DNA from 4 places in the Sinorhizobium sp. Y406 genome. Region 3 is predicted to be linked to each of the others. Evidence: riboswitches for the same ligand, from Rfam matches in the RefSeq annotation. Region 3 holds a riboswitch; each other region holds the start of a gene.
What was found. Region 3 has a riboswitch for cobalamin ahead of bluB (5,6-dimethylbenzimidazole synthase). Riboswitches for the same ligand answer to the same signal wherever they lie in the genome.
Positions count from the first base shown of each region.

Region 1: it holds a riboswitch for cobalamin, as region 3 does, so the genes downstream of both, AC4P1R_RS10560 (CbtB domain-containing protein) here and bluB (5,6-dimethylbenzimidazole synthase) in region 3, are expected to answer to the same signal.
Region 2: it holds a riboswitch for cobalamin, as region 3 does, so the genes downstream of both, AC4P1R_RS24290 (ABC transporter substrate-binding protein) here and bluB (5,6-dimethylbenzimidazole synthase) in region 3, are expected to answer to the same signal.
Region 4: it holds a riboswitch for cobalamin, as region 3 does, so the genes downstream of both, AC4P1R_RS09040 (DUF1636 family protein) here and bluB (5,6-dimethylbenzimidazole synthase) in region 3, are expected to answer to the same signal.

Region 1 covers NZ_CM178974.1:2,207,158-2,213,064, forward strand. The annotation lists gene AC4P1R_RS10545 (mechanosensitive ion channel family protein) at 1-140, opposite strand, end outside; gene AC4P1R_RS10550 (cystathionine gamma-synthase family protein) at 487-1,770, shown strand; gene AC4P1R_RS10555 (anthrone oxygenase family protein) at 1,772-2,248, opposite strand; cobalamin riboswitch at 2,456-2,718, shown strand; gene AC4P1R_RS10560 (CbtB domain-containing protein) at 2,759-2,935, shown strand; gene AC4P1R_RS10565 (CbtA family protein) at 3,250-4,005, shown strand; gene AC4P1R_RS10570 ((2Fe-2S)-binding protein) at 4,295-5,137, opposite strand; gene AC4P1R_RS10575 (glucoamylase family protein) at 5,161-5,907, opposite strand, start outside.
Region 2 covers NZ_CM178975.1:1,576,345-1,582,251, reverse strand. The annotation lists gene AC4P1R_RS24310 (hypothetical protein) at 292-540, shown strand; gene AC4P1R_RS24305 (hypothetical protein) at 586-819, opposite strand; gene AC4P1R_RS24300 (ABC transporter ATP-binding protein) at 1,157-1,960, opposite strand; gene AC4P1R_RS24295 (FecCD family ABC transporter permease) at 1,957-2,976, opposite strand; partial or broken gene AC4P1R_RS24290 (ABC transporter substrate-binding protein) at 2,982-3,932, opposite strand; cobalamin riboswitch at 4,195-4,427, opposite strand; gene AC4P1R_RS24285 (LysR family transcriptional regulator) at 4,475-5,380, opposite strand; gene AC4P1R_RS24280 (acyl-CoA dehydrogenase) at 5,611-5,907, shown strand, end outside.
Region 3 covers NZ_CM178974.1:1,606,835-1,612,741, reverse strand. The annotation lists gene AC4P1R_RS07735 (NAD+ synthase) at 1-1,051, shown strand, start outside; gene AC4P1R_RS07730 (TolB family protein) at 1,055-1,915, shown strand; cobalamin riboswitch at 1,965-2,175, shown strand; gene bluB (5,6-dimethylbenzimidazole synthase) at 2,220-2,927, shown strand; gene AC4P1R_RS07720 (DUF2865 domain-containing protein) at 2,980-4,110, opposite strand; gene AC4P1R_RS07715 (acyl-homoserine-lactone synthase) at 4,390-5,034, opposite strand; gene AC4P1R_RS07710 (helix-turn-helix transcriptional regulator) at 5,188-5,907, opposite strand, start outside.
Region 4 covers NZ_CM178974.1:1,885,033-1,890,939, reverse strand. The annotation lists gene AC4P1R_RS09075 (lysozyme family protein) at 1-180, shown strand, start outside; gene AC4P1R_RS09070 (hypothetical protein) at 180-422, shown strand; gene AC4P1R_RS09065 (hypothetical protein) at 355-603, shown strand; gene AC4P1R_RS09060 (DUF1515 family protein) at 600-938, shown strand; gene AC4P1R_RS09055 (hypothetical protein) at 950-1,246, opposite strand; gene AC4P1R_RS09050 (hypothetical protein) at 1,280-1,564, opposite strand; gene AC4P1R_RS09045 (SLC13 family permease) at 1,892-3,667, shown strand; cobalamin riboswitch at 3,766-3,978, shown strand; gene AC4P1R_RS09040 (DUF1636 family protein) at 4,101-4,499, shown strand; gene AC4P1R_RS09035 (DUF924 family protein) at 4,584-5,144, shown strand; gene AC4P1R_RS09030 (hypothetical protein) at 5,309-5,440, opposite strand; gene AC4P1R_RS09025 (mechanosensitive ion channel domain-containing protein) at 5,498-5,907, shown strand, end outside.

The DNA.
Region 1 (5,907 bases), 600 kb from region 3:
GCCGGCTCTATGTGTTTCGCCAGGATGCGGGAAACCAGGTAGCCGACCGCGATCAACGCCAGCTGGTAGAGAGTCCACTCATTCAAGACCATCGTCCGCAGCCAGGACTCCGTGGCCTCGATCGCTTGCAGGAAATCCATTGCCGTCCTCCCAGAGCGCCGGGCGCCCGGTGACGGTGAATGCGCCACGGACCCACCCTAGTTCTTTGAATCTAGGCCAATTTTCCCATTTTCAATGCTCGTGGCGGCAGAGAGCCTTTGAAGGCCATAGACAGACCCGCCCCCGCAGACCGCCGTGGCAATCCAGCTCGAGTTCACTCCCAGGAATCCGCCGATCGAACTCGCCGGCGATATTCTGCGCCTTATCTCCTCGATACCGGCGGAAATCTGCGCCGGCCATGATCAAGCTGCTGCAAATCGCCAGGACCGGTCCAAGCATTTGATATAATTTGAAAGAGCCAGGCCCGTTCACCCGGAGGAGAAAGCAATGACCGCGCCGCACCCATCAAAGACCCATATCGGCAATCATAAACTGCATCCCGAAACGCTGATGCTCAATTATGGCTACGACCCCGAGCTCTCCGAAGGCGCGGTCAAGCCGCCCATCTTTCTCACCTCCACCTTCGTCTTCCACTCGGCGGAAGAGGGCCGCGACTTCTTCGACTTCGTCTCGGGCCGGCGCGAACCGCCGGCGGGCGTCGGCGCCGGGCTCGTCTATTCCCGCTTCAACCATCCGAACAGCGAGATCGTCGAGGACCGGCTCGCCGTCTATGAGCGGGCGGAAGCGGGCGCACTCTTTTCCTCCGGAATGTCGGCGATCGCGACCACGCTGCTCGCCTTCGTTCGCCCGGGCGATGTCATCCTGCATTCGCAGCCGCTGTACGGCGGCACCGAAACGCTGCTGGCGAAAACCCTTCCGAATCTCGGCGTCTCCGCCGTTGGATTTGCCGACGGCATAGACGAGCAGGCGGTCAACGGCGCGGCGGAGGAGGCGATGAAGAAAGGCCGCGTCGCCTTCATTCTGATCGAGACGCCGGCCAATCCGACCAACAGCCTCGTCGACATCTCCCTGATCCGCCGCATCGCCGACGGGATCGGCGAAAAAATGGGGCACCGGCCGATTTTCGCCTGCGACAACACCCTGCTCGGCCCGGTGTTCCAGCACCCGATCGATTATGGCGCGGACCTCTCGCTCTATTCCCTGACCAAATATGTCGGCGGTCACTCCGACCTGATCGCCGGCGCGGTCCTCGGTTCCAAGGCCCTCGTCAAACAGGTGAAGGCGCTGCGCGGGGCGATCGGCACTCAGCTCGACCCGCATTCCTGCTGGATGATCGGCCGATCGCTCGAAACCCTGTCGGTCAGGATGGAGAAGGCGAACGACAACGCCCGTATCGTCGCCGAATTCCTGCGCGACCATCCGAAGGTCGAGCGCATTCACTACCTGCCCTTCGACGACGGGGAATCGAATGCCGGCCGTGTCTTCGCCGCCCAGTGCACCGGCGCCGGCTCGACATTCTCCTTCGACATCGCCGGCGGCCAGGAGGCGGCCTTCCGCTTCTTGAATGCGCTGCAGATCTTCAAGCTCGCAGTCAGCCTCGGCGGCACCGAATCGCTCGCAAGCCACCCGGCCGCCATGACCCATTCGGGCGTGCCGATCGAGGTCAGGCGCCGGATCGGCGTGCTCGAATCGACCATCCGCCTGTCGATCGGCATCGAGCATCCGGACGACCTCGTCGCCGACCTCGCCAATGCCTTGACGACGGCCTGATTCAACTGCGGGCGAGGCCGAGCACGAAAAGCGCCAGCGCCCCGATCGAGGCGATAGTGCGGACATGATTCCAGCGAACCCAGTCGGTCAGGTAGCGCTGCTGCCAGAGCGCTGCGGCAGCCTCGCCGCGCGCCGCTGCGAGCGCATCGTTCAAAGGAACGTTGAAAATGACAGTCACCAGGAATGTGCCGACGAGATAGGCGAGCCCACCGGCGGCAAGCAGGTAGCTCCCCCTCTCGCCCATTATGAAAGCAGCAACAATCAGCGCCAGGCCGAGAATCGCGGTGCCCATGAAGGCAACCAGGAACAACGGGTTCTGGATCGCCACGTTTATGGCGTTCATGGCGGCGATTCCCTGTTCCGCCGGAAGCCGCGACAGGGCCCGCATGACGCAGACCGAGAAGACGAAGAAGAGCCCCGCCATCAGGCCGGAACCGATGGCGGCTGCAAAAGCAAGGCCGGGAACGAAAGCTGCCATGACTTATCTCCAGATCGAGCAAGCGGGAACTGCAAGCGCTCGGAACGGGAACGCAACTGCAGAGATAGACGAGAGGCGCGATACAGTCACGAGGCGCAGCACCATTTTGGAAAGATCGGCCGCCCGCCATTTCGCAAGCCCGCGCCTGGCATCAATCCCGTTCATTTTACGGGTCCGGCTCGATTGACATCAGGCGCGGCCGCACCTAATCATCGGGGATCGATTGGTTCCCGGAAAGCGAACGCGCTTCGGGAGTAAACGGGAACGTGACGGGTGGACCCAAGCTGGGCATCTTAATCACGGCCGACCCCGCGACTGTAGTGCGGTGTGAATTTGCCGTTCCGGAGCGATCCGGAAAAAGCCACTGGGAAGGACCGCGAGAGGGCGGTTCGATCTGGGAAGGCGAGGCAAATCCCTGGTGTAAACCTGACGCCGCGAGCCAGGAAACCTGCCAATCGATGCGGGCGCAACGCCCAATCGGGAACATCCCTTGCCATCACGGAGGTTGTCATGGCTACGTCTAACGTTTCGAGCGTCTCGCTCTCCCTCAGCGATCGTCTGGTTGCGGGCATTCTTGCCCTTATGATCGGCGGTTTCCTCGTCTTCGGTGCAGGCCTTGCAAATTCGGCCGTGCTCCACGACACGGCGCACGACACCCGCCATTCCTACGGCTTCCCCTGCCACTAAGCCAATGGAACGCCTTGCGCGTTCCGGATCGAAGCTGAACAGAGCCGTCAGGCGCTCCGAGCATGTGCGCATGCCATCCGGCATGATGTCGCGGCTCGCGCATCGGCGTCCTTTGTGCGCTCTGAAAGGCGCAGGGCGCTGTAGGGGTGCCCGACTGCGTTGGCTGGACCGTGCTCCCTACAGCGCCGCGCGCGTTATCAGACGCGCAAAGGTCGCTGTAGCACCTTATATTGCTGCATGTCTTTGTCGTTAAATCGAGGACGATTAAAGGAGACATGCAGTAGGGGAAGCGCTGCATTGAGGAAAATCGACACATGATCGTCAAGACACTTCTGGCCGCAATCGTGGCCGGGCTGATCGCCGGCGTCTTCATGACCGCCGCCCAGGAACTGCGCGTCACGCCGCTGATCCTGCATGCCGAGGAATTCGAGGGCGGAGAGCAGCCTGCTGCGGGTCACGAGGAGCATTCGTCTCTGAACGGTGTTTCGCCGCTCGAAAAACTTCTCGCCTTCGTTTCGCCGATAACGCCCGCCTATGCCCATGAGGGCGGACACGAGGAGGAGAGCGGAATCCTGTTCGGCATGAGCCGCTTTTCAGGAACGCTGCTCGCCAACCTGGTCACGGGCGCCGGCTTCTCGCTGCTGCTTGCCGGCATCAGCATCATGACAGGCCATCGGATCACGCTTGCAAACGGGGCGCTCTGGGGCGCCTGCGGCTGGCTAGCCGTGCACATGCTGCCGGCGCTCGGTTTGCCGCCGGAGCTGCCCGGCTTCCCGGCTGCCGACCTTGGCGAGCGCCAGGTCTGGTGGGCCTTGACCGTGCTGCTCTCTGCCGCGGGTCTCTACCTGCTGGCCTTGCGCGGAGAACTGGGCTCGAAGGTCGCGGGCCTCGTGCTGATCGCCGCACCTCACGCCTATGGCGCGCCGCAGCCGCTCGATATGTCGAGCAACGTTCCGGCCGTCCTTGGCGCGGAATTCGCGGTTGCGGCACTAGCCACGACACTCGCCTTCTGGATCGTCCTCGGCATCGTTTCGGGCTTCATCAACGACCGGGTCGTGAAGGCCGGCTAAGCAGGCTCACCCCTCCCCAACCCCTTTCTCGGCCGCACCGTTTCCACCCAAATCTCGCCAGTTGGAGCAGACGCTAGAGCGCGTTTCGATCTGACTGGATCAGATCGGCGCTCTAACGCTTTCGTTCTGAGGCATGATCTTATCGATCCTCGTTTCACTCCGGTCGGATCATGCTCTAAGGGTATTGGGAGCGCAGGCGATCGCCGCGGGCTCCAAGCCCCTCCCACCTGTGGGGAGGGGCTTGGTTCGGCTAAGGGCATTCTCAGTCAGTTTGGTGAGTGCGTCCATTCTATCGTGGGTGACAATCCACCACTTCACATCCAACCGACTTCCCCTCCGGCTCAAGCAAATGCGCCTTTAATCTCTCGCGCCGTGTCTCGGCCCTCAGCAGCACGCAGGTGTCGCAGAAATCGCCGCCTTCCGTCCGATAGTAGAGACAGCAGCCGCTGCGCATCCGATAGGTTCGACAAAGCGCACCGCCCGGGGTTTCGACGCTTATCTCTTCATATCGCAGGTCGCGCGACGCGAGCGGTGAGCCCGCGCGTTTGACGATGGCGAGAGCCCGCTCGATCGCGACCGCCTGCTCCCCCCGCAGACGCCCGATTTCCAGGAAAGCGCCCGCCAGGCCGTCGGTCGCAAGCCGCCATTGCGCCCGTGCGGAAAGACCGCAGCGGCGCTTGATGAGCGCTATGATCGATTTCATATGCAGGACGAAGCCATCGTGGAACTGTTGCTCCCCCTCCTCACCTTTCCCGGCGGCCGCAGACGGCGCATCGAGGAGGAAATGAAAGCGGCCAGCCTCGAAGCTTCGCCCGCCATCGATCCGCGGATAGGTCTCGAAGCGGAGCCCCGCGATCCGGGGCACAAGGCCGGTGGCGAGATAGACAGCGCCCATCGCGAGGCCGAGTGGGTGACAGTAGAAGGCGATCAGATGCGCCGCCCGGATCTTGTCGTCCATCCCGGAGGCGAAGCGGTCCTGATAGGCAAGGCAGGCCTCCATTCCGGTCGAGCCCTCCGCCCAGAAGGCGGCCGTGACCGCGAAGCCCATCGGCCCCTCGAGCGAGCAGCCAACTTCCGGAAAGGCAGCCGTGAGCCAATCGATCGACGCCGCAAATCCCCCGCTCTCCCGCATCGGCCCTGCACCCTCCTCACCATTCACACTCCAGCGCCGCCCGTCTCATGCGAGGCGCAAAGGCCGCCTCTCTTACTCAGCACACGCGGTGAAAGCCATCCGCCCGTAAAGCCCGCCCTTTCCAGCCCCCGCGTGAACGCCGGAATGCCGCGCGTCAGCTCCCAAAGCAAGCCGCTTCGCCAGTTCTCGATCATCATGACCGTGAGTCCCTGGTCAAGCCCGACGACGCGATCGTCCACCCAGCCTTCGGGCCCCTCACCCGGCAGGCTCGGATTGAAGCCGCCGGGAAGGCGCCCCTCGCGAAGCAGCGCCGGATAGCGGGCGAGCAGGTGGGAAAGGCCGCTCAGGCAGGCGTCCGGCTCGAATGGCAGGCCAGCAAGCGGCGCCCAGGGAACCAGCGTACCGTCATCGGCGCCGAAGGGGGCGCCGCGCGCCGCATAGCCGAGCAGTCTCTGCCAACGGCCATTGCGGAGCTTCGCCCTTCCCCGTGGCGCATGGCAGGCGCTGAACCCCCAGAGGTCGCGGCAATAGCCTGCAAAGCCGTGCGGATTCGCCTCCGCATGGGCGCGCTGGAGCCTGATCGCCCGGCGCGTGTTCTCGAAATAGTCGCTTGACGCCTCCTGCATGCCCCCGTCGCGAATGGCGCGGAAGTCGATCCAGGCATGCGGAAAGAGATGGATGAAGAGCGCGCCCTGGTGAAGATGCCGCGTTCCGTCGATCGTCAGCCATTCGTGTGCCGCGGCATAGGCGCCGTAGCTTTCCGGCGCGAT
Region 2 (5,907 bases), on a different replicon from region 3:
CTCGATTTGTTTCACTTTTATCTTTGCTGGACCCAGGAATAAATCTTTTCAAAGACCAGATTTTCACCGACTTTCATAGTAAAGCCACAGTCGACGCATATGGCGTTATGCTCTTTTTATGCTGGTCTCAGCTTAGCAAGAGGAAATGGACCAAACTCGCTGATCTCGCTTCCCGAACATCCAAGCGCGAGGCCACCGTTGCGGGCTTGGCCCAAGCCGACTGAACGGGGCCTGGCTTCCGTTGACTGAGGAGCGCCGTGGCGCAGGCGACCGGCGCGAAGAGAGCCGCAGATGAGAAGCAAACACGAAGAACACGCGCTCACCATCAGCGCATGGGAATCCGCGGGGGGCCCGCCGAACAGATCCGAACGACGCGATCAATATGGCCGCCGTTTCGATGGAGACGGAACCTATACGATCTATTATCTCCTAACCGGGGATACAGCAGAGATCGGCCCTTGGAAGATGGAAGGGCTCAGCCCCAAGAATGCGGTGCGGGCGCTGCGTATTCTTAACACGCCCGGGGATGCACCTGGATAGGCTGACATTCGGTGTCGTCCCGGCGGTAGCCGCGCAGCTTGGAAATCAGATGACCAATTGTACGATATGCGCGAACGGCGTCATTGCCCATTTCCCGCTGGCGTCTTTCGTCGTTCTGTAGATGATGAAGTCACTGCCCACCGTGAACGTTCCATGCATCGTGATCTCGTTACCGGTTGAGAGTACTGCTCTAAGCTCACTTGCATGGCGCTTCTCGATCTGGTCGCTGATCAGCTCGGCCAAGGTCAGGTGAAGCCTGTCAGGTTTGGAGTTATTCATTTTTCGCCCGCCCTACGGCCCCATTTTATCGGCGCTCGCCGATATAGCGGGAGCATTCCCACCCGGTGGAACGCCCAGCGACGGGCTCGCACCATGTCGAACCCTGCCCTCTTTTGCTTATGTTCGCAAGGCGCCGGCATGTGAGGCGCTTGCCCGGAAGATTGCGGCGGCGCGAGCCGAAATCGGCACAAAGTTTGTCCCGCGCCATAACGACTGGCAGCGGCCGCGGGAGCACGACACTACCGCACTTGCCGTCTTTTCGGTCGAAAAGAAACCACCGCCGCATAGCCGGTGTCGAGTTTGCCACGATGGTCGCAATCACGCGTCTGGGCAAGGATCATGAGATCCTCCTGAGCTTCGGTCTTTCGGCGGCCGGCGAACCGGGCGCGCAGTAGCGGATGTAACAGCGCCCCTCGCCCTCATGCTGGACATCGACCACCACCCCGAAGACGGAACAGATCCGCTCTGCGCTGAGGACCTCGGATGGGCGGCCCAGCGCAACGATGCGGCCGCCGCTCATCAAGGCAATTCGGTCGCAGAACATCGCTGCGTGGTTGAGATCGTGAAGCGCCGCCACGGCTGTCAGTTGCTGCTGGCGGACGAGATGCAGCAGGCCGATCTGGTGGCCGATATCGAGGTGGTTCGTCGGCTCGTCCAGAAGCAGGATTTCCGGCTGCTGCGCGAGGGCACGGGCGATGTGCAAACGCTGGCGTTCTCCCCCCGAGAGCGTGTGCCACTGCCGCGCCGCCAATGGCTCCATGTCGACGTTGCGGATCGCCGCGCCGACAATCTCGTCATCCTCCGCCGACCATGGTGCGAGCGGTCCGAGATGTGGGGTGCGGCCGAGCTCCACGGCCTGGCGCGCCGATATGCGCTCGCTCGTCTCGGCCTGCTGTTCGACGAGGGCTATGCACCTGGCGACCTCACGGCGTCCGAGCCCGTCTATCGGCCGGCCGTCCAGCAGCACACGACCCGACTTCGGTCGCCGGAGACCCGCAAGAAGCGACATCAGGCTCGTCTTTCCGGAACCGTTCGGTCCAACGATGCCGAGAAATTCTCCCGGGACGACGTCGAGCGAGACGTTCTCGAGAATGGAAATTCCGCCCGTGGACCATGAGACGTTGCATGCCGAAAGCATCATCGAACCGCTCCCCGCTGGCCAAGGATAATCGCGAAGGCAGGCGCTCCGACAAGCGCCGTCACCACGCCGATCGGCAGCACCTGGCCCGGAATGATCACGCGGGAAACCACGTCGGCGGCGACCATGAAGATTGCCCCGGTCAAAGCGGATGCCGGCAACAGCAGCCCGTGCCGGACGCCCACCAGCATCCGTGCCGCATGCGGGATGACGAGCCCGACGAAGCCGATCGACCCGACGATGCTGACCATGGCCGCCGTCATCATGGCCGATGCGCCGATCAGCACGACACAGACGCGGCGCACGGGTATGCCGAGCGAAGCGGCGGACTCGGAGCCGAAGGTGAATGCATCGAGGGCGCGTGCATGCCAGAGACAGGCAAGAAGGCCAACCACAGCGGCAGGCAGAGCAAGCCAGACATCCGGCCAACGGACGCCAGACAGATTGCCGAGCAGCCAAAACATGATCGCGCGCGACTGCTCCGCGTTGGCCGCCTTGGTGACGATGAAGGAGGTGAGCGCGTTGAAGAGCTGCGAGCCGGCGACACCGGCGAGTATGATGGCACCATGCCCCCTGCCCGCGCGCATTGCGAGCAGGCTGACGAGCCCGAATGCGAGAAGTGCGCCGAGGAAGGCCCCCAGCGGCAGCGTCAACAGACCGGCACCGAAACCCAGGATGGCAACGGCGACCGCGCCCGTCGATGCTCCCGCCGAGATCCCGAGAATATACGGATCGGCGAGCGGGTTGCGCAGAAGCGACTGCAGCACGACGCCGGAAAGTGCCAGCGCCGAGCCGCAGCACGCCGCCACCACGGCGCGGCTCAAACGGTAGTTCCAGACGATGCCCTCGTTGATCGGATCGAGCGGATAGCCCGCCTGCCATAGCCGATTGGCGATCGTCCGGGCGACGACATCCATCGGGATCGCCGTCTCGCCGATCGCCGCACCCAGCCAGAGCGCCGAGAACAGCAGGACAAGCGCCAGCACTGTGGCGCCTGTCCTCGATAGGGAGCCCACCATCCTGTTCACTGGGTCAGGCCGGCTTTTTCGATAGCCTCGGCCAGGGCCTCGATCCCTTCGATGGTCCGGATCGTTGGGTTCATCGCCTGGGCGTCCATTTCGACGACGCGGCCCTCCTTGACGGCCGGCATGAGACTGGTCACCGGGTCGGACTTGAGGAACTGGTGCTTGACGGCGATGTCGTCTGCGGGGAAACGGCGACGCTCCATCTTGCCCGCGACGATGATCGTCGGCTCGGACCTGGCGATGGCTTCCCAGCCGACGGTCGGCCATTCCTCCTCGCTGTCGATGACATTGCGGATGCCAAGCGCCCGCATGATGTAGCCGGGAGCACCGTTCTTGCCGGCGACATAGGGGTCGATGTCGAGCTCCGCGCTCGAGAACCAGAACACGGCCGAGAGCTTGCCGTTCGCCGACACGATCTTCTGCTTGGCAGCATCCTCGCGGGCCTTCAGCTCTGCAACCAGCGCCTCGCCGCGCTCCTGGACGTTGAAGATCTGCGCCAGTTCAGCGATCTCCTGATAGATCAGGTCCATGGTGAAGACCGCGTGGCGAACGCCATCGCCTCCACCCGTATTGTCCTTGCCGACGCAATCGGCCGGCGAGGTGTAAACCGGAATGCCGAGTTCCTCGAACTGCTCCGGTTTGGCAACGATGCCCTCGGACCCGACGTGCCACTGGAACTGCGCGGTGACGATGTCGGGCTTCTTGGCAACGACGCTCTCGAAACTCGGATCGTTGTCCGCAAGACGCTCGACCTTGGCATTGGCCTCCTCGTAACCCTCGATGACCGGGCCGAGCCAGACGGCGGTGCCGACCATCCGGTGCTGCAGGCCAAGCAGATACATGATCTCCGTGCTGCTCTGGCCGATCGAGACGGCGCGTTCGGGCGCCTTATCGAAGGTAATCGGGCGGCCGCAATTGGTGATAGTCAGCGGATAGGTGGTTTCGGCGGCCTGAGCCTCGAAGGCGAAAGTCGACATCAGCGTAGCGACGGCAATAAGGCTGCCGCGACTGTTAGGAATGATGGTCACGGATCGATCTCCCCGATTGTAGAATACCGGCCGCACGGCGCGGACGGCGGGAACTGTCGCGCCGCGTCAGTCAGCGGTTTCGAGCGAGCGGCTCGAACGGGAAGGAACGAATTCAGGAAGGCGCAGCCAGGCGCGAAAATGTGTCATGGCATATCCTGTTCCGGGCATCCCCGCCCGTGGACATTGGAGCGAACGCATGACGGCAGGTCTCCTGGCTTACGGATATCTGTCGTCCATCTGCCTTCCCGTGCCGGTTGGCACAGTGGCACGGCGCTCGAGGCGCCACGAGGATGGACGGCAATCCGCTCACAGTTGCGGGGGCAGCCACGGTTTTGGTCCCTGTTGGGTCGTCCGCACCGTGTTCCCTATTAATCCCCTTCGCTTCACCGTCGGGGAACCGTCGAGAGACTCCATAGATAGTTGAGCCCGACTGGTCAAGGGTAGGCCCTGCCGCGCGTCCGCGGTCAGGAAGCCGACGTTGCTTGCGGCTTCAATTCCGCGGCAAGCCAGGCGCGGAAGGATTCGAGTGGCGGGTAACTGGCCCGCGATTGCGGCCAGACCAGCCAATAGGATCCCGAGCCTGGCACCCCCCTCTTCAAGAGCGGAACGAGGCGTTTCTCCGCTATCTCGGCGTCTGCCAGATAATCCGGAAGAAGCGCCACGCCGAGGCCGGAGATCGCAGCCTGCGTCATGGTCGCGAACTGGTCGAAGAGCATTCCGGTAACGCTTGTTGGTTCCGCGCCATGGGCGGCAAACCAGATTCGCCAGGCGTTCGGCCTCGTCTCCAGTTGAAGAAGCGGCAGCCCGGCCATCCCATCAACGTCGGCAACCGGATGGTCCTTGAGCAGCGCTGGCGAGATGCAGGCCGTCAGTCGCTCCTCGAACAGCTTCATGTGGCCGGCGTCGCGCCAATCGTCCGCCCCGAAATGGATGGCGGCATCGAAGCCTTCGACGGCAAAGTTGAAGCGCTTGAGACGCGTTGCCAGATTGATCGTGATGCCGGGATGTTTGACCAGGAACCTGCCAAGCCGCGGCGCCAGCCATCGCGTGCCGAAGGCCGGCAGGATGGCGAGCGACAGCGTGCCGCCACCCGGATTTGCGGCTAGTTCCATGCTGCCGCGCTGGATGAGATCGAGCGCGCGGGTCACGTCCCGGCCATAGGCGTGGGCGGCTTGCGTCGGGATCAGCTTCTGCCTGTGCCGCTCGAAAAGCTGGCGGCCGAGCTGCTGCTCCAGATTCTGGACGAGACGGCTCACCGTGCTCTGCGTCAGATCGAGCTCGCGCGCTGCCGCCGCTGTCGAGCCGGTCTTCAGGACGGCCTCGAAGGCGGCCAAAAGGCTTATCGAGGGGAGGAACCGGCGCGGGCGCATCTCAGCTATGCATTCCATGAATGATATTACACGCAAATACGGCTTTTTCCGCACGGCAACAAGCGGTACTTACATGGGAAAATCGGCTTACCGTTCGAGATCATCGGGGCGTAAAAGATATCGGGAGAGAATCCGTGACCACAAACCCATCCGTGCATTCATCACAAGGCAGCGCTTTCGCCTGGGACGATCCCCTTCTCCTCGACGACCAGCTTGCCGAGGACGAGCGCATGATCCGTGATGCGGCCAGGACCTTCGCGGAAGCAGAACTCCTGCCGCGCGTCGAGGTGGCCTATCTCGAAGAGAAGACCGATCCGGGCCTCTTCCGGCTGATGGGCCAAGCGGGTCTTCTCGGCGTGACGCTGCCGGACAAATATGGCGCGGCCGGCGCCAATTACGTTTCCTACGGTCTCGTGGCGCGCGAAGTGGAGCGCATCGATTCGGGCTACCGCTCAATGATGAGCGTGCAGTCGTCGCTGGTGATCTATCCCATCTACGCCTATGGCTCCGAAGAGCAGCGCGACAAA
Region 3 (5,907 bases):
CAACCAGCTCGGTGGCCAGGACGAACTCGTCTTCGACGGTGCGAGCTTTGCCTTCAATGCCGACAGGTCGCTGGCCTTCCAGATGAGCCAGTTCGAGGAGGCAGTCTCGCTTTCGGATTGGACGAAAGGCTCGGATGGCTGGGTTTCGGCCAATGGGCACCAGTCACGGCTTCCGGAAAACGAGGAGGCGGATTATCGCGCCTGCATGTTGGGATTTCGCGACTACGTCAACAAGAACGGCTTCAAGAATGTCGTGCTCGGCCTTTCGGGCGGCATCGATTCGGCGATCTGCGCGGCGCTTGCGGTCGACGCGCTTGGCGAAGAGCGTGTCCGCACCGTCATGCTGCCATACCGCTACACGTCGGAGGCCTCGCTGATGGATGCCGAGGCCTGCGCCAAGGCGCTCGGCTGCCGCTACGATATCGTCGCGATCGAAGAACCGGTCCACGGTTTCCTCGATGCGCTCTCGGACATGTTCGAGGGCACCGAGCCCGGCATTACCGAGGAGAACCTGCAGAGCCGCACGCGCGGGACGATATTGATGGCGATCTCCAACAAGTTCGGTTCGATGGTGGTGACAACCGGCAACAAGTCGGAAATGTCCGTCGGCTACGCCACGCTCTACGGCGACATGAATGGCGGCTTCAATCCGATCAAGGACCTTTACAAGATGCAGGTCTACGGGCTGGCCCGCTGGCGCAACGGCACTGTACCACCCGGCGCGCTCGGCCCTTCCGGCGAAGTCATTCCGCGGAACATCATCGACAAGGCGCCATCCGCCGAGCTTCGGCCGAACCAGACCGATCAGGATTCGCTGCCGCCTTATCCGGTGCTTGACGACATCCTCGAATGCCTGGTGGAAAAGGAGATGAGCACCGACGAAATCGTCGCACGCGGCCACGAGGAGGCAATCGTCCACCGCGTCGAGCACCTGCTTTACATCGCGGAATACAAGCGCCGGCAGTCGGCGCCGGGCGTGAAGATCACCAAGAAGAATTTCGGTCGCGACCGGCGCTACCCCATCACCAACCGCTTCCGCGACAGGGGATAGTCCATGCGCAGTTCGGTGGAGATCTTCGACATCGCGACGGCTGAGACCCGCGTGGTCTGGCAGACGGAGCGGCTGGTCGAAGCGCCGAACTGGTCGCCGGACGGGCGCTTCCTCGTCTTCAATGGCGATGGACGGCTCTATCGCATAGCGCTCGACGGGGCGCCGGAGCCGGTCGAGATCGACACGGGCTTCGCCCGGCAGTGCAACAACGACCACGGGATTTCGCCGGACGGCACGACGCTCGCCATCAGCGACAAAACCGAATTCGGCAAGTCGGCGATCTATCTCCTGCCGGTCGAGGGCGGCGCGCCGCGGCTCGTCACACCGAAGCTCCCTTCCTATTGGCACGGCTGGTCGCCCGATGGCCGGACGCTGACCTATTGCGGAATCCGAGACCAGGTCTTCGACATCTACACGATTTCCGTCGGGGGCGGCGAGGAGCGCCGGCTGACGTGGGGTGAGGGCCGCAACGACGGGCCGGACTGGTCGCCCGACGGCAAGTGGATCTATTTCAACTCCAGCCGCACCGGGAGCATGCAGATCTGGCGGATCCGGCCCGACGGCAGCGATGTTCAGCGCATCACCAACAGCCCCTATGGCGATTGGTTTCCACATCCGTCGCCGGATGGCCGAAACCTCCTGGTACTCTCCTATGACGGCGACGTCTCCGACCACCCGCGCGATCTCGACGTGCGGCTAAGGCTGATGAAACCGGAAGGTGGCGATCCGCGCGTCCTCTTCGAACTCTTCGGCGGGCAGGGAACCATGAATGTTCCGAACTGGTCACCATCAGGCGAAGCCTTCGCCTACGTGCGCTACCGGCCCGCGCAGACTCAAAGAGTTGCAGCGACCTTTGGCGTCTGAAAGACGCGCGGCGCTGTAAGGCATGCCTTGCCTTTCGTGGGTGCCTGTGTCCATATGGCGCTCGTCAGGTGCCCGCAAGCGCGGGAGAATCGGGAAGTCGGTGCAATTCCGGCACGTGCCCAACGCTGTGACGGGGACGGCCACGCCAGTCATGCTCTGAAGAGATTCGGAGCCTTGCCACTGAATCCTCAGGCGATTCGGGAAGGCGGCGCGGCCGGACGAACCGGAGTCAGAAGACCGGCCTGGCAAGATGGACCGGCCCCGCGCGGACGGCGGGAGGTTGTGCATTGTTGGGGATCGAACGATGCTGCCTGACCCGAGCGGCTGCCTTGTCGCAGCTGGAGCCTTTTCGCCGGACGAGCGTGCCGCCGTCTACCGTGCGATCGAGACCCGCCGCGACGTGCGAGACGAATTTCTCTCCGAGCCGCTGCCCGAACCCCTGATAGCACGGCTGCTGGCCGCCGCCCATAATGCGCCGTCCGTCGGCTTCATGCAGCCTTGGAACTTCATTCTCGTGCGCGGAGAGGAGACGCGGGAGAAGGTGTGGCAGGCCTTCCAGCGCGCCAACGAGGAGGCCGCGCGAATGTTCGCGGGCGAAGCGCAGGCGAAATATCGCGCACTCAAGCTCGAAGGAATTCGCAAGGCGCCACTCAGCATCTGCGTGACCTGCGATCGCACCCGCGGCGGCTCGGTCGTCCTCGGGCGCACCCACAACCCGCAGATGGACGTCTACTCCACCGTCTGCGCGGTGCAGAACCTCTGGCTCGCCGCGCGCGCCGAGGGCGTCGGCGTCGGCTGGGTCAGCATCTTTCATGAAAGCGAGATCAAGGCCATCCTGGGCATACCGGAGCACATCGAAATCGTCGCCTGGCTATGCCTCGGTTTCGTCGACCGGCTCTATCAGCAGCCGGAATTGGCGGCAAAGGGATGGCGCCAGCGACTGCCGCTCGCAGAGCTGACCTTCGAGGAGGAGTGGGGCATTTCCGCGGACCTTGATGCAGGTCGGAGGTAGCGCGCTTTTTCAACGTCTTGCCTGGATAAGATCGCGTGAAAGGTGAGCGTCGTCAATTCTCCTGTTGCGGCTGAAAGCTTGGTCCCAAGGGGTTCTTGAGGTCGATCGCGCTTTCTTCCGGCGGCAGGAAGGTCGGACCGACAATGCGCACCTTGGCGCTCTTCGGGTCGTAGGGGCGCTCTTTCGTTGGCCTTGCGGCCGCGCCTTCAGTCGTCATTCCCACCTTGGCGCCGCCGATCGTCACGACCGAGGGGCTCGCCGCGAGACTGGCTTCGGAGGTGCTCTCCCGGTTCGTCCGCCCGGCTGCCTTTGCGGGCTTGCAGCCACAGGCGCCTCGTGAAGCGACGTCGCGCGTGCGGTAGGCAAAGGCCGTCGGCAGTTCGCGGTAGGGCCTGCCGGTCGAAGCCGAGACCATCTGGTCGCTCTCCTCGGTGGCAAGCACGTGAAAATAGAGTTCGGTCTCGGTCTGGGGGCAACGGGCGCGGCAGAGCTCGGCGTCGCGCGGGAAATCAGCCGGCGAGGCATTCGACGAGATTGGGAAGAAAGCGCCGTCGCAGGTGCGCACGCACATGGTCCGCAAGCGGCCGTTCCCGTATCCCTCCATCGGCGAGAAATCCTGCATCCCCGGCTCTTCGAAGAGCAACGGATAATCCTCGTCGTCCGGTGCCAGATCTTTGAGGATGTTGCGATGGATGTCGGCCTCGGTTGTCGTCGCGAACTCGTCCAGCTCGTCCCACTCGTCGCCGCGCACCGGAATGCAGCCGTTGATCTCCATCGCGGCGAGAATGCGCCGGCGCGCGTCTGCGCGACCGTTCGACACCAGCTGCTGCCGATGGACTTTCAATTCCTGGAGATTGGCCTCCATCCGTGCGATCGTGTCGTCGAGTTCGGCGCAGAAGGGAGTATTGTCGTCGATGACGATGATGCTGCCGCGACTGCATCCGAGCCGCCTGCGCTCGTTCCTGGCGCGTCGAAGCTCAATGTTCTGGCGGGAAATGGCGCCGGTGAAATCGCTGAGGTTTGCATTCGAGCTGAACGTGGTCGGCATGCCGGCGAGGCGGGCCTGAAGCCGTTCACAAACGCTCGAAGCCGAAGCCTCGTTTGCCGTAGCCAATGCCAACGGCAGAAGCGCAGCCGCAAGCCATGCGATGCCGCGGGGCGCATTGCTCGGAGATCCCGACACTTTCCTCTTCCTGCATTCCGGCGGAACGGCCGCCTCAGCGGCCGCAGCCTTTTCTCTGCCTCCATTCTAGAGTCTATGCAGGCTGGCGCAACCGCAACACGCCCTTTGCGTTAATGGCGCGACTCGCAATGGAGGCCAGGCCGCGCTGCGAACATACAGCGCCGCGCGTCTTTTCAGACGCGCAAAGGTCGCTGTACCGCTTTGAGTCGGCGCATCGGCCCGAAAATCGAGTGCGATTTTCGGGCCGATGCGCTGAAGCGCGGCCCCGTGAGGTGACCGTCAGGCCGCCCTTGCTGTCTCCAGCGAGATCGGGCGTTCCAGAACCGTGCCCTCAATCGCGGCGACGGCCTTCATGGTTTCGAGCAATCTTTGCGACACTTCCCAGGCGATCGCGACCGCATGGACATTACCGATCCGTTGGGGATCGCCGATCCGGTCTCCGGGGCATCCCATCCGCCGGAACATCCGCTCCAGGAATACGTCGGTCACCGTCACGATATGCGTGATGCCGGAGCTCAGACTCAGTTCGCCGACGCCGCACATGAGTTCGGCCGCGGCAACCGTAACCTGGTTCGACGCCCGGTCCTGCGAGATGTCCGGATCGATGCAGAATCGGCTCGATTCCCACACTTCTGCGCTGCGGATCTCCGGGTTGTCGCCGAGCAGGATCGGGAAGGTGTCGTCCAGCATGTTCGGGCCGAGCGTCGGCAGAAGCCGCAGCGAGCCGCGCAGTTTCCCAGTCTCCGGCGAATAGGACATCACATAGAGCGGATTGGCCTTGTCATAGTGGTCGATTTCCCACTCGCCCTCGGTCTTTACGTCCCATTTCAGGAAATCATGGAAGACGCGCTTGCGCAGCCGAAACATTTCATCGACGGCCTGTGGGTATCGTCCGCGAGCGTTGCCGTTCACTATTCTGATCATTTTTCGCTCCATCGTCTCCGTTCGATGGCGCGATGCTGGCAGGCTCCGACGACACATGTAACTGTCGATAGTGACAGTTCAATTGCTGCCGTTTTCCCGGTAAATTTTGGGGGGTGGTGTACCGATTTTCAGGTCGGCTCGGAAATCAGCCCGTCAGATGGTGGGGATCAAGGCATGGCGAACGGCTTGCGCAACGGCCTGCGTGTTCGACACTACGTTGAGCTTTCGTCGGGCGTTGGTCATGAAGAAACGGACCGTGCGCTCGGAGATGCCGAGGATGGTGGCGATTTCCCAATAGCTCTTGCCGGCTGCCGACCAGGTGAGGACCTCGGTTTCACGCAAGGTCAGTCTCATGTCGCGCTCGTCCATGGCCCCGGGCATCGCCGAATGCTCGAGCATGGAGGCGTGAAACAGATTTGCGGCCAGTTGGAAATCACGCAGATGGCGGCGGCGATAGTCGGACCATTCCGCCGGCGAAAGATTGGAACTGATAGCGAGAAGCGCCATACGACTGGCTGGAGACGGAAGCGGCAGAGCCACGCCCTCCGTCGACAGACCGATCTCCTCTGCCGCCTCGAAGAGCGGTTCGCATTCGGGAAAGCGTCGGCGGGCGCTCGCCCATTCGACGGGCCTGACGCCGCCGAGCGCAAGTCTCAGAATCGGGTCGATCCGGTGGAGCCCTCTCGAATGATAGAGATCGGCAGCATAGGCGCCGAAAGTGTGATGCAGGCGGCAGACTTTCAGGCCATCTGCCGATGGTTCCGCCTCGAGGTAGAGGAGATGCGCGATATTGAAGGTGCGGCGCATCAAGGCAAAGAATTGCTGCGGTTCGGCGCAGCCTCCGTATTCGACGACATCCAGCAGATCGAGGAC
Region 4 (5,907 bases), 280 kb from region 3:
GGCCGGTTCTGGACCTGGCTTTTGACCGCCGGCGGCTCGATCGTCACGGCGCTGAAGGAGCTCAACCTCGTGGCGCTCGACTGGCGGGTGCAACTCGCGATCCTCACCGTCATCGTCGGCTTCGCGGCTTACGCGATCACCTCCATGCCGGCGGTGCGCCAGGCGCTGGGGATGAAATGATGCCGGGTGGGGTGAAGATCGCCGCCGGCGCGCTGCTCATCGCCGCCGTCGCCTGGGCGGTGCTCCAGATCCGCGAGGAGGGGGCCCGGTCGGTCACGCAAACAATCGAAAGGCAGAACAATGAAGCGGCTTTGCAATCGGCTGCTCGCCGCAGCGACTTTGACCGCTGCATCGATGGCGGCGGCCTGTGGAACTTCGGGGCCGGCGAGTGTCGCCGGGCTCCGCCCGGTGGTCGGGACTGACCTCATCGGCGCGCGCGGCGCCACGGCGGCGGACCAGCGGAAGATCGACCGGACCGTCGTCGGCCTCTGCGCCGCGGCGGTATGGGCGAAGGCGGAATGCGCAAGCCATGGGGAAGGGCGGGGTCGGGAGGAAAGGCGAGGGCGGCAGGAAAGGCGGGGTCAGGGGGAGGGGCGGGAATGATCGACGGGCATGTGCACCAGCAGCTCGGCACGCTCCTTGCCGAGGTGAAGAACCTGCGCGAGGATTTTCGCCGCGCGGAGGACCGAAGCGATGCCGCGCGCGCCTCGATGAGCCGCCGGATGGAGGAACTGGCGGGGCGGGTGGGGACGCTCGAGAGCGCCGTCGCCACGGCGCGGGACGACATCCTCGAGATGAAGCCGGTGACGGAGGATGTGCGCAAATGGAAGCTGATGGGGCTCGGCGCGCTCGGCGTCATCGGCATTGGCGGCGCCTCGCTCGGCGTGACCTTTGCCGATGCGGTGAAGCGCGGACTGGCGCTGATGCGGATGGGCTGAGGGCCTCCCCCTCAATCATCGAAGGGGAAGAAGTCGCGGTAGCGACGATCCACCAGGCGCAGCGAGCGATCGGGTTCGATGACGTAGGTCTCGTAGACCCGCCGGCCGAAACGATCGTTGAACTGATGGGGGACGATGCTGCCGACGGGCGCCTTTTTCAGCTTCGTGCGCGGCTGGCCGCCATAGGTGATGCTGCCGGGAATGGGTTCGAGGCCGTAGGGGTGATAGCCGCTGTAGCCGCCGGCATAGCTCACCGTGCAGGCGCCCGAAAGCAGTGCCGCGACGAGCAACGGGATCGCATTTTTCAGGGCCCTGGGCATTGTTCCGCCCTCCTTTGCAATTCAATGGTCGAAGACATCGTAGTCTATGCGGCGGCTCGTCAGGCGCAGCGAGCGATCCGGCTCGATGATGTAGGTTTCGTGGACCCGATATCCATATCGGTCGAAGAAGTGGTGCGGGACGATGCTGCCGACGGGCGCCTTGGTCAGTTTCGTACGCGGCTGGCCGCCATAGGTGATGCTGCCGGGGATCGGCTCGAGGCCGGGCCCGTAGCCGACCGTCCGTGTCGTGGGTGTGCAGGCAGCGAGCGCAAGCGTCGCGTAGAGAACGGCAAGGACGATCTTCATGCCGGCGTTCCTGATGGCATCCGGTCGAGGCGAAATTCAAAGGCGAAGAACCATTGCCGGTTCTTCAACTGCTCGTACATCTTATCCTTTCTTCGAACGCGATCCAAGAAAAGGCAGGGGTACGGCGCAGTTTCCTGGTGAGGACCGGGCGCCCGGCGGGGAGTTCCGCGATATTTCAGTTGCATCGGATGGATGCTTCAGAGGATGTAGGGGGAGACTCGCCAGGCGGTGGGCGGCCGTCCAAGCGATGCGCCGTCCAAGACCGGCCGGGTGGTCTGTCGAAAAATGGGCCCGTGTCCGACCAGTCGTTGCTTCAGGTACTCGCTTATGACCGCCGACCAGCTTCTCTCGTTTATCGTCATCGGCACAATGATGGTCTTCTTCGTGTGGGGGCGATTTCGCTACGACGTCATCGCCTGCTCGGCGCTGATGCTTTCGGTGGCGGTCGGCATCGTGCCTTTCAACGGTGCCTTTGCCGGCTTCAGCGATGATATCGTCATCATCGTCGCGAGCGCCCTGATCGTCAGCGCCGGCGTTGCCCGCTCGGGCATCGTGGATGCGGCGATCCAGCGTTTCCTGCCGGAGCTGCAGTCGGTCAGGGCGCAGCTTGCACTGCTCGTGGTCACCGTCACCGTGCTCTCGGCCTTCATCAAGAATATCGGCGCGCTGGCGATCATGATCCCGGTCGCGTTTCAGTTTGCCCGGCGCTCGAAGGTGCAGCCCTCGGTCTTCCTGATGCCGATGGCCTTCGGCTCGTTGATGGGCGGGTTGATGACGCAGGTCGGCACGTCGCCGAACGTCGTCGTCTCGCGGATGCGTGCGGAACTGACCGGCGAGAGTTTCTCGATGTTCGATTTCACGCCGGTCGGCGCTTCGCTTGCCCTTGTCGGCTGCGTTTTCCTGCTCTTTGCCTATCGCCTGGTGCCGGAGCGAAAGAGCCAGGAGGTCTCGGTAAATCAGGCGATCGAGATCACCGACTATACGGCGGAAGCCGTGGCCGCGCCCGGTTCGCCGGCGATCGGCAAGCCCGTGAGCAATCTCGTCAGGATCGGCGACGGCGGCGCCGTCGTCATCGCGATCTTCCGGCGCGGCACGCATCTGGCGCCGCTACCCGATGTGGTGATCGAGACGGACGACATATTGCTGCTCGAAGGCGGACCGGCGGCGCTTGACCGCATCGTCTCCCAGGCGAAGCTGAAGATCGCCGGCGACCGGCTGCCGATGCCGGGCGACAAGACGCGTGCGGAGATCGAGGCGATCGAAGCGGTGATCGGCAGCAATTCGCCGCTCATCGGCATGTCCGCCGAGCGGCTGGCGCTCTTCAACAATCACAATGTCAATCTGCTTGCGGTGAGCCGGCAGGGCGAGAGGCTGAAACAGCGTCTCGGCAGCATCCGGCTGCAGGCCGGCGATATCGTGGTGCTGCAGGGGGCGCGAAGCGAGCTGCCGGTCTTCCTGCAGGACTTCGGCTGCCTGCCGCTGGCGCAGCGCGAGATTCTGCTCGGCACGATCCGGCGCGGCACCCTGCCGCTGCTGCTGCTGGCGGCGGCGATGGCGACGACCGCGGTCGGCCTGGTGCCGGTGCCGGTCGCCTTCTTCGCTGCGGCCCTTGCCATGGTGATCTTCCGCGTCATCCCGCTGCGGGACGTCTACCGGGCCGTCGACGGCCCGATCCTGGTGATGCTGGCGGCGCTCATCCCCGTCAGCGACTCGCTGCGCACGACGGGCGGCTCGGACCTGATCGCCGGCTGGCTCGGCGGCATAGCCACCAACCTGCCGCCGGCCGGGGCGCTGGCGCTCATCCTGATTGCGGCGATGGCGGTGACGCCGTTTCTCAACAACGCCGCGACCGTGCTCGTCATGGCCCCGATCGCCGTGAGCTTCGCCGCCACGCTCGGCTATAGGCCGGACGCCTTTCTGATGGCGGTGGCGATCGGCGCCGGTTCGGATTTCCTCACCCCGATCGGGCACCAGTGCAATACGCTGGTGATGGGCCCGGGCGGCTACCGGTTCGGCGACTATCCGCGGCTCGGACTGCCGCTGTCGATCGTCATCATCCTTGCCACGGTGCCCTTGCTGATGTGGTTCTGGCCGCTGCAATAGCGAGCCGGTCTTCCGCCGTGATCGCGAAGGAGCAGCGAAGAAGGGCGGACGGCACTGTCGATCATTATCCCGACCCCATTGCATCGAGCCGAGACTCGTGCAACCAAGGGCGTGATGGTGCTGCTGCCGAAACTCGGCAGCGGCTGAAAAGGGAACGCGGTGAGGATGCCCGAAAGGGGCCGATGCCGTGGCTGCCCCCGCAACTGTGAGCGGAAAGCGCATCCACAACATGTCACTGGCCGGGAGGCCGGGAAGACGTGGATGCGCCGCGACCCGCGAGCCAGGAGACCTGCCATCGAACCGATCAACCACAACGGACGGGGTGTTCCGATGGAAAAGAAGCGGCTTCTGTCCGGCGTCAATCGTCGGTTTCGAGTTTCGCCATTCTCTGCGGCCCCCTTGCAAAGCTGGCAGGGGCCGGCGGAGAACAGCCATGGCGAATTCGCATCAATCAGCGCACAAGATAACGCTTTCGACCGAGTGCCACTTAACAGGCGGGCCGTGCCTACCGGGTGCCCGGTTGCTTGCCATGCTCAACGGCAGCATTTCGGCGCTCGGCAAGCCGCTCGCCGATGATTTCGCGATTGCCGGGACGGTGTGCATGGCCGCCTGCACCCGTCCCTGCACCATTGCCTTCCAGGCATCGGGCAGGGCGACGTATCTCTTCGGCGATGTCGCGGCCGAAGAGAATATCGACGATCTCGTCGGCTTCGCCGTCGCCTATGCGAATGGCGGCGTGGACGGCGGGCCGAGCGCCGCCGGCGGCGGCAATCTCGCCCGCGTTCCGGCGGCGCTGATCGTCTCCGAGGCGCTTGCCGGGCATTTCCAGTGATGGAGGCCGCCGAGGGCCGGCTGGAAATCGTGGAGTCGATCGCCTATCTGACCACTCGCGACCGTCAGAAGGAGAGGGGCCGGAATGACTGACCAAAGCACCAACTGCACACCGGAGGACGTGCTGCGTTTCTGGTTCGGGGAGCTTTCCTACGAGCACTGGTTCACGCCGAGCGCCGAACTCGATCGCGAGTGCGTGCAGCGCTTCCGGGATGCGCATCTGGCGCTTTCAAGGCATGTCGACGATGTCTGGAGGGCGAGCCCGCGCAATTGGCTCGCCGCGATCATTCTTTTCGATCAGCTCCCGCGCAATATGTATCGCGGATCGCCGCTGGCGTTTGCGACCGACGGACTCGCCCTGCGCGAAGCACAGCTTGCCATCGGCGCCAGCGCCGACAAGGCGGTGTCGCCGGAATGGCGCGCCTTCTTCTACATGCCGTTCGAGCATTCCGAGAACCTCGCCGATCAGACGATGTCGGTGAAGCTCTTTACCGAGCTCGGCGAGCCCAACTATCTCGATTATGCGATCCGCCATCGCGAGGTCATCGAGCAGTTCGGCCGCTTTCCCCATCGCAACGGCATCGTCGGGCGCCGGTCGACGCCGGCGGAGGAGGCCTATCTGGCCCAGCCTGGCGCGGGGTTCTGACGGTGCTCCGCTTCAGGGCATAGGAGCGAAGTGACGGTCCTCGCAAAGCGCGCAATGCGCCGATTCAAAGAATGCGGCGACCTACTGCATGTCTCCTTTAATCGACCTCGATTTAAGGACAAAGACATGCAGCAATTCAAAGTGTTACAGCGACCTTTGCGCGTCTAATAAGACGCGCGGCGCTGCATGTGCGTCTGAATGCGTCCGAAAAAGACGCGCGGGCGGTCATTGACGGGCAAGTCGCAAAAGATGCCGTTTTGCATCTTTTCGCCTTGTTGCGTATGCAGATCGGACATGATGGCGCTCGCTTTGGCGACCCCATCGGCGATAGACGGATTGCGAAGGATCTTGAATTGCGTTCGGCAGCACAATTGACCGCCCTCTTGTTTGCTTTGGTTGCGCTGGCGCTCGCCGGCGGCGCGCCGGCGACGGCCCAGGACGCGGCTCGGCCCGTGGAGCAAAGCGAGCCCGCTCAACAATCGCCCGCCCCGGCAGCCGAGCCTGCCCGGTCGGGACAACCGGCGCCGCGGGGTGAAGCGGGCGCCGGAGCTGCCGCATCGCCGGTGCTGCAGCAGGCGGAAGCGCAACTGACCAAAGCCGAGCGCGATCTCAAGCGACTGGGGGAGCGCGTTGCCAATGCAAAAGACGATGACACCCGCCTTGCCGAATTGAAGGTACAGGCCGACGCTCTTGCCAAGGAGATCGTTTCGGCCGCCGCGGCCACCCGGCCACGACTGGACGAAATCAAGGCGCGCCTGGAAGA